One region of the Brevibacterium sp. H602 genome, then DNA from elsewhere that is predicted to be linked to it. Evidence: predicted binding sites of a transcription regulator. Region 1 holds the regulator's gene; the other holds the start of a gene.
What was found. Region 1 encodes LexA, which represses DNA repair genes until DNA is damaged. Its sites were predicted from a motif close to TCGAACANNTGTTCGA; they were not measured.

Region 1 (4,428 bases):
GGCTGGACATCCGATTGCGCGCGTCGATGAGTCGGTCGACGTTGCCCAGCAGCAGTTCGGCATGTTCGAGTGCCGTGCAGGCCAGCACCTGGGTGACCTCGGACAGGTGGTAAGGCAGGCGGACGAGGCGGAGGACGTCGATGAGCTCGGGTGCGGCGATGGCGTAGCCCAGGCGCAGGCCGGCACAGGCGAAGGCCTTGCTCATGGTGCGGGAGACGACGAGGCGGGGCCGGCCCTCAAGCAGAGTCATCGCCGAAGACTTGGCGGGACGGGAGAATTCCGCATACGCCTCGTCGACGATGACTATCCCTGCGCAGTTGTCGTAGGCGGCTTCGATGACGTCGAGACCGATCGAGGTCCCGGTCGGATTGTTCGGGGTGCACAGGAAGACGATGTCCGGGTTCGCACGCGCCACCTCGGCGGCGACCGTCTCGGCGTCGAGGGTGAAGTCGTCCTTGCGTTCGACGTGCTGCCATTCGGCACCCGTGCCCGTGGTGATGAGCGGGTGCATCGAATAGGAGGGGGTGAAGCCGACGACGGTGCGGCCCGGTCCGCCAAAGGCTTGGACGATATGGCTGAGCACTTCGTTCGAGCCGTTGGCGGCCCAGATCATGGAGGGGTCGAGGTCGACGGAGTCTCTGGCGCGTTCGTTCACACCGTCCAGATAGGTGACGAGGTGTTCGCGCAGTGCGGTGAATTCGCGATCGGGATATCGGTTGAGTCCGGCGAAGTGATCGTCGACGGCGGCGCGCATACTGTCGGCGACGACGTCCGGAAGCGGATAGGCGTTCTCGTTGACGTTGAGTTGGACCGGCACATTGAGGTGCGGAGCCCCGTAGGGCTTGAGGCCGACGAGGTCTGAACGCACTGGCAGAGAGTCGATGTTTCCCACGGCGATCATTCTACCGAGAGGCCCCCGCCGCCCGGGCGGCGGGTCGGGCATCGAGATACGCCGGTCGGCTCACCCGATCGAACGGGTCAGCGCGGTGCCGGTCGGGCCGGCGCCCTGCCGGTCGAGCAGGGTCCGACCTCAGCGGACGGGGACGTCGAGGGTCTGGCCGGGGTGAACCGTCGGTGTGTCCAGGTGGTTGAGCTCGACGATATCGGCAACGACATCGCGGGTGTCGCGGTCGATGCCGAGGTTCGAAGCCACGGTCCACAGCGATTCGCCCTCACCGACGACGACTGCCTCGGCGTCGATGCCGATGCTCTCCGTCTCCGATTCGGCGACGGCAGCTGCCGAGAACGACTGGGTGGCGAGGAGGACCGCTCCGCCGATGACGACGAGAGCGACGAGCAGGGTCCGGAGAAGGCGCACAGCCTGGCGTCCACGAGGGGTCAGGTGCAGCTCGGTGTTCTGTGCAGACATCGCATTACCTCTTTCATTCGTACGATTCCACCAGTAATCGGTAGAACGTCTGTTCTATTCAACATGCCAATCGAACAAATGTCCAGTCCAACTCGAACATCTATGCGACAATGAGAGGGAACCAGCGTTGTTGATTGATCTGTCAGAACCATCTCAGTCGGCACTGACACGAGAATTTCCGAAGCGGAGATCACGGCGTTCAGCGGCAGGGAATAGAACGAAGGGGAACGAGCAATGGTTCAGAACAAACGAGGCAGAGGCAGGCCTCGCAACGAAGATGTTGCCAGCGAGATCGCTGCCGCTCGCACCGATGACGACGTCGTCCAGATCCCTGAGGGGTCATCCGGTGAGGGCGACTTCCGCCTCACTCCCCGTCAGCGTCTCGTGCTTGAGACCATCGAACGCGCGGTCGTGACCAACGGCTACCCGCCGAGCATGCGCGAGATCGGCAAGGCCGCCGGGCTGGCCTCCCTCTCCAGCGTCGCCCACCAGCTCTCCCAGCTCGAACGCCTCGGCTATGTCCGCCGCGACCCGAAGCGCCCGCGTGCGATCGAAGTGGTCAATCCGTTCGAAGAGGAAGAGGCAGAGCGCGCGAAGTACGAGGAGCTCGCCAACAACACCGTGCAGGTGCCCGTCGTCGGACGCATCGCCGCCGGTGGCCCGATCCTGGCCGAGCAGGAAGTCGACGATGTCTTCTCCCTGCCGACCCAGGTCGTCGGCTCCGGTGAGATGTTCCTGCTCAAGGTCGTCGGCGATTCGATGATCGAAGCCGCCATCTGCCACGACGACTGGGTGGTGGTGCGCAAGCAGCACACCGCTGACAACGGTCAGATCGTCGCCGCCCTCCTCGACGGCGAGGCCACGGTGAAGACCCTCAAACGCAAGGCCGGTCAGCAGTGGCTGATGCCGCAGAACGAGAACTACGAACCCATCGACGGCACCTACGCGCAGATCATGGGCCTCGTCGTCGCCGTCATCCGCCGCCTCTGATCTTCCGTCGGCTCTCCGCAGTCTGAACGCAAAGGCCCGCGACCGAATCGGTCGCGGGCCTTTGTGTCATCCTTCGTCGGTTTCGGCCAGCCTCGCCAGGCTCTTGCGGACGAGGCCGGAATTCGTCGTCGGCCACATCCGCGGCATCGAATTGACGAGGAACCCGGCATACCGGGCCGAGCGCAGCCGCGAGTCGAGCACGGCCACCACTCCCCTGTCCTTGGTCGACCGGATGAGGCGTCCGGCTCCCTGAGCCAGGCGCAGGGCGGCATGCGTGGCCGACACCGCCATGAATCCGTTGACTCCCCGCTGGTCGGCATCGCGTGCCCGCGCCTGCATGAGCGGGTCGTCGGGACGGGGGAACGGCAGACGGTCGATGATGACCAGGCGGTTCGTCCGTCCCGGCACATCGACTCCCTGCCACAGTGACATGGTTCCGAACAGGCAGGTCTGGTCGTCGGCTGTGAACTGAGAGACCAGCGCCGGCAGGCCGTCATCGCCTTGGAGCAGGATCGGGAAATCGAACTTCTTCCGCAGGTGTTCGGCTGCCGCGTGGGCCGCCGCCCGGGAGGAGAACAGGCCCAGTGCCCCGCCGTTCGAGGATTCGACGAGTTGTTCGAGTTCGGTCAGTGCTTCTACGCTCAGTCCGCTGCGTCCGGGCTTGGGCAGGTGGGAGGCGACATAGAGGATGCCCTGTTTGCCGTAGTCGAAGGGTGATCCGACATCGAGGCTGTCCCATTTCGGGGCGTCGGGTCCGAAGAGTCCCAACGAGGCTGCCACTGCGTCGAAGTTGCCACCCAGGGACAGAGTCGCCGAGGTGGCCACGACCGTGGATTCTTCGAAGATGCCGTTGCGCATGGTCCCGGCCACGCTCAAGGGTGCGACGACGAGATTCGTCGTCTCCTTCTCGCGGAAGGTCGAACGCGACAGCCAGATGACGTCGTTCTTTCCCGGGTCGCAGAAGCGTTCGGCGAGTTCGAAGATCTCCTGGCAGCGTGCCTTGGCCATCTGCCGGCCCGCGTCGGCCTCCTCGGTCTTGCCGCCGATGTCGTTGATGATCTGGCGGGCAGAATCGCGGATCTGCGCCAGAGCCAGTCCGAGCGTCTCGCTCATGTGGAGGATGAGCCCCTCGGGCACCGAGGTCTGCGCACGTTCGAGTGCCGCCGCGGCGGAGTCGAGCAGAGACACGACGCCGTCCTGGACGGTGGTGTGTTTGCGTACGGAACTCGTCGCGGCCGAGAGCATGCTCGTGTTGATCTGCCCGGACAGGGCGCTGGTGACCCGGTCCTTGAGCTCGTGGGCCTCGTCGATGATGATGACATCGTGTTCGGGCAGCACGTTCGATTCCCCGAAGGCGTCGATGGCCAGCAGGGCATGGTTCGTCACGACGATATCGGCTTCGGCGGCATTGTTCCGGGCGATTTCGGCGAAGCATTCGGTGAACAGCGGACAGTTCGAACCGAGGCAGTCGAAGGCGTTGACGGACACCTGTGACCAGGCACGATCGCTGACGCCGGGTAGGAGATCGTCGCGGTCGCCGGTGTCAGTGGTCTTCTCCCAGGTGCGGATCCGCTGGATCTCCTCCCCCAGCCCGGAGCGTTCGGTGGGTTTGCGTCCCGCCTCGGCGTCGGCACCGAGGTCGAAGAGCATGCCCTCGCCCTCGTCGGGGTACCCGCCGGCGAGCTTGTGCTTGCACACATAGTTCCGGCGCCCCTTGAGCAGTGCCGCCCGGGGCAGCGGATCGAGGTCCTTCTTCACGGCCTTGAACAGCCGGGGCAGGTCGCGGTGGATGATCTGCGTCTGCAGGGCCAGGGTCGCCGTTGAAACGACGACCTTCCCGCCGGTGCGGGTGACGTACTCGGCCGCCGGCACCAGGTAGGCCAAAGATTTGCCGGTGCCGGTTCCCGCCTGCACGAGCAGATGGATTCCCTTGTCCAGCGACGAGGCGACCGCCTGCGCCATCTCCTGCTGACCCTCGCGTGGCGATCCGCCGATGGCGCCGACAGCGGATTCGAGGAGGGTGTCGACTGCCTTCACTCGTCGATGACCAGGTCCGGACGTTGGAATTC
Region 2 (4,428 bases), on a different contig from region 1:
TCCGGCCGCCGGGAACAGGGTGGTCCGCATCTGCTCTACCGCCGTGAGCACCAGATGGCTCAGCGTGAGCACTAGGCGGCTCCGCGTCAGATCCACGGTCAACGTCAGGTTCACGCTCGATGTCAGAATCGCGTTCGGGCGCCGGGACGTACTCGTGGGCAAGCAGATCCTCTGTGCTCGACCGCTCCGGTGTGACTGCTCGGACCTGTCGAGACAGGCCGCTGCCGAATCGTTCGAGGAACAGCCGCGCATGCTCGACGCTGATGGGGTTGTCCGGGGAGATGACCTCTGCGGTGACACCCTGCCGGAACACGTACTCGAGGTGGCCGGGCTCAGTCATCCGCACGTCGAAATTGCCGTTGGTCTTCTGCAGGTGGTGGGCCTTGCACAGGCAATGGAGATTTCCGAAGCGGGTGAGACCACCTTGGGTCGGGTCGGAGTGATTGAACGGATCAATATGGTCGACCTCTGTCACTTCAGCGGGCTGTGTGCACCCGGGGAATGTGCACGTCACGAACTGGGCGACGAGAGTTTTGCGCACACTGTTGGGAATCGCGTAGGAGGTTGCCTTCGCATCGAGCGGTGTTCCGGTCGCGGGGTCGGTCAGCAGCCTAGTCCAGGTGGTGGAGTAACCCGCGACCCGTCGTGCCATATCCGCAGGTATCGGTGAACCGTCTGGAAGCATGCCCGCCAGATCACACACCTCTTCTGAGGTCAGCGGTGCGTCGGGAGATGTCGACGCAGAATCAGACGGGGGATCTGTGAGCGGTGAAATTGGGTCGGTTGGCTCTGGTATCGGTGGTGTAGTGGGCGATGACTGCTGATCTGGGGGATCGACGGTTGGCAGCGGCGAACCCGATGGATCGACGGTCGGTGGTGGCGATCCATTGCCGTCCGGCTGGAACTGACTGAGCAGAGTCAGCATAGGAACCGTGATGAAGGTGCTGGCCTGATTCGCCAACCAATACTCGCTGGTCGGCATGTCGAGCAGGAATTCGAAGCTGATGCGGCGCTCGCCGGTATCGAGGATGGGATTGTCGAAAGCGTCGACACTATTCGCGGTTGCGGCAGCGGTGCCCTCGGCCGTGGGGCGACCTCCGCTGGCACGCGAACCGACGAGAGCCGAGAGCCCGTCTGCCTTGACGCGATCCGTGGTGTTGTTGCTGCTGAGGATGGCCTCGAGCAGCTGTGATTCGAAGACGCGGTCGGCCGGTGTGGTGCGTGCGGGTGCCTGGTAGAAGGGATCATCGTGCAGCGGGCGTGCTGCGCGGTCGGAATCACCGTGCGACACGGGCGTCTGGCGGCTGGATCCATCTGTCTCGGCGATACGTGAACCGGTCGGTCCTTCGTCACCGTTCGTGTCCATATCGTCGAAGACCCGCTCGATGTAATCGAGCAGCGACTCGCCCTCGTGCATCGGCACTCCATCCGGTCCAGCGAAGAGTCCGTCGAGGGAGAAGTCGGAGCTCGTCGACGAGCCGTCTGCCTCGTTCGTGCTGATGATGCGCAGTTTCAGCTGAGGACGGGTGCGCGTGAGGATGTCGAACATCAGAGCGGAGACCGAACGCTCCTCATCAAAGCAGTCGCCTGCCTTGAGCTGGTTCGAGAACGCACTTGTATTGTTCTTGTGCACTGCACGAGCGAATGCATCGAGCCTCCTGAAACAAGCTTGAAGCTCCGGGGCGGGACCGGTCAGCGTGAGGTAGGCAGTTCCGTCGTCACCGGTGCAGAAGTCAACTCGGCGACGCAGCGAAACACTCTTCAACGTATCCTCACTCGGTTGAAGCACTGCAATGTGCAGGGCGAGCGAGCGCTTGAAAGTTTCGATCGTGATGTCGGCGCGCCTGTGCGCGAGGTAGTCGTCCATCGCAGGCAAGTGCTTGAAGTGCAGGTCGCGGCATGCACGAGTCACACAGTCGACATGTTCGATCGTGAAGTCTCCAGCCAGGCAGCGCTTGAGGAACCGCGGAAGACCATGCGCCAGCGTCATCGACGAGGTCATGTGTTGAAGCGACTTGCTCGTGGTCGTGCCGAGGAGACTTGAGTACACGCCTGCCTCGGTCGGCTCGATGCTGCCGCGCAGCCATGTGAAGAAAGTCAGTTCCGGGTCAAAACCGGGAAAGTCAGGCAGCAGTGCGGGGTCGGACAAGAGCTCTTCGGCCAACTTCCGGACTCGGCGGAGGCGGCGACCGGCGGCGCGGTCCTTCTTCGGACCGGCGCTGACGCCGATTTTCGTTCCAGATTCCGCTTCGACCTGAGCCGCAGCCTGGGCCCATGCCAGATTCTCTCTGTTGGTCCAGGTCCTGCGAGTGGAGAAGAGATCCTCGGAGGGAATGTCGACGGCGCAGATCTTCTGGTCGATGGCTTCGTCGCTGATGCCTTGGCGCGTGACGGGACTGCTGTCGGCTGCTTCGGTCTGAGCCTTCCTCTCGTGGCGAGCGGCAATTGTGCTGCGTGATTCTGGAGAGGAGTAACGGGTCGACGTTTCCGTGAACGACGCGAACTCGTAGACCGCGTCGAGCTGACCGTCCTTGAGCCCGAGAGCGTAGGCGACGTCCTGCGCCACGACATGACTGGTGGCGATCAGGGAATTGACCTGCGCGAGGCTGCTCCGCGTATAGGCATCCAGCAGGTCGACGAGTTCGTAATCCTCGGCGACCTCCACGCGAAGTCCGTGAGCGCGGCGGAACTGGGACAGAGTTCGGCCGTCCGCCTCCGCAGGGGGAGCGGCGGGCAGGCCGAATACCCGTCCGTCGCTGTCTCCGATGTTCTTCATCGGCCTCTCACCTCTCCACGCCTCTGTGGAAGTCAGTCGTCAGGGAAGTCGCCTGTCTCAATTATATGGTCTATCGCCATGAATGGATGTCACAATCCGATTACAAATAGAACAAAAAAACTATTAGGATTGTGAAAAACTAATTCGCTCTCAAAGTAATCAAGACTGATCTGTTTGTCCCCTGACTCTACAGTTCGGCACTGACATGACATTTCGATCGGGCTTGAACCCACAACTGCTGTGCAGTGATCCATCGCGACGGACTCACCGCACCGCCGGTTCGCGACAGGCTCACGGCACAACTGGTTCCTGACGGACTCACCGCACAACAGGTTCGCTAGAATCGGGGCGTGGCAGCGATCGACAAAGACATTCTCCGTTTGGCTCTTCCCGCACTCGGAGCCCTGATCGCCGAACCCATTTTCCTGCTCACGGACACGGCCATGGTCGGCCACCTCGGTGCCGGTGCTCTGGGATCGCTGGCGATCGCCTCGACGATCCTGCAGACGGTGCTCGGTCTGATGATATTCCTTGCCTATGCCACCACACCGCGGGTGGCGAAACGGATGGGATCGGGGGACCGACCGGGCGCAATCACGGCCGGATTCGACGGAATCTGGCTGGCACTGGGAACCTCCGTCCTGCTCATCATCATCGGACTGCCCCTGCTGAATACGGCGATCGAGGCCTTCGACCCGGATCCGACCATCACCGCTGGCGCACACTCCTATCTGGCGATCTCGTGGTGGGGTCTGCCGTTCATGCTCATGGTCATCGCGGCCACCGGACTGCTGCGCGGTCTACAGGACACGAAGACCCCGCTGATCGTCGCGGCCGCCGGCTGCATCGTCAATATCGGCCTCAACGCCCTCTTCATCTACGGCCTCGACATGGGAGTCGCGGGATCGGCGATGGGCACGGTCATCGCGCAGGCCGGAATGTGCGCGGTCTACCTCACCATCTCCATCCGCGCGGCGCGTCGCCTCCACGCCAGCATCCGCCCTGACTGGACAGGTGTGTTCACCTCCGCGAAGACCTCCGGATGGCTGTTGGTGCGCAACGCCTCGCTGCGCGCGGCCCTCATCCTCCTCGTCCTCCTGGCCACGGCGATGGGCACGACGGACCTCGCCGCGATCCAGGTCGCTCAGAGCATCTTCTTCGCTCTCGCCCTCGCCCTCGATTCCTTGGCCATCGCCGGCCAGGCGATGATCGGCCTCGAACTGGGGGCGAAGAACACCGAGGCGGTCGCCGCGATCAACCGCCGCCTGTGCCTGTGGGGGATCGTCTTCGGCATCGTGGTCGGCGTCGTCCTGTTCGCGGGCTCCGGAATCATCCCCCGCGCCTTCGCCTCCGACCCGGCGGTGGTCTCGGCCCTGGCCGCACTCCTGCCGGTCCTCGCCCTGAGCATGCCGATCGCCGGGTACGTGTTCGTTCTCGACGGAGTGCTCATGGGAGCTGAGGACGCGAAGTATCTGGCTCTGGCACAATTGGTCGCTGTGATCGGATACGCGATTCTGCTCATCCCGATCATCAACATCTGGCCGGGAGCACCCGGGCTCTGGGCCGGCTTCTGCATCGGATTCGTCGGTTTCCGCGCCCTGACACTGGGCTGGCGAGTACGCAACCGGGCGTGGATCGAACGCGCCGTCGAG

Region 2: a site for LexA is predicted at 2,834-2,849, ahead of ACSBQT_RS12425 (HNH endonuclease signature motif containing protein). Genes of this name have one in related genera too.

The regions. Positions count from the first base shown of each region.
Region 1 is NZ_JBPIZD010000011.1:85,666-90,093, forward strand. It holds gene ACSBQT_RS10115 (histidinol-phosphate transaminase) at 1-892, opposite strand, end outside; gene ACSBQT_RS10120 (LysM peptidoglycan-binding domain-containing protein) at 1,031-1,369, opposite strand; gene lexA (transcriptional repressor LexA) at 1,604-2,359, shown strand; gene ACSBQT_RS10130 (ATP-dependent DNA helicase) at 2,426-4,396, opposite strand; gene hflX (GTPase HflX) at 4,393-4,428, opposite strand, start outside.
Region 2 is NZ_JBPIZD010000015.1:41,348-45,775, forward strand. It holds gene ACSBQT_RS12425 (HNH endonuclease signature motif containing protein) at 1-2,776, opposite strand, end outside; gene ACSBQT_RS12430 (MATE family efflux transporter) at 3,127-4,428, shown strand, end outside.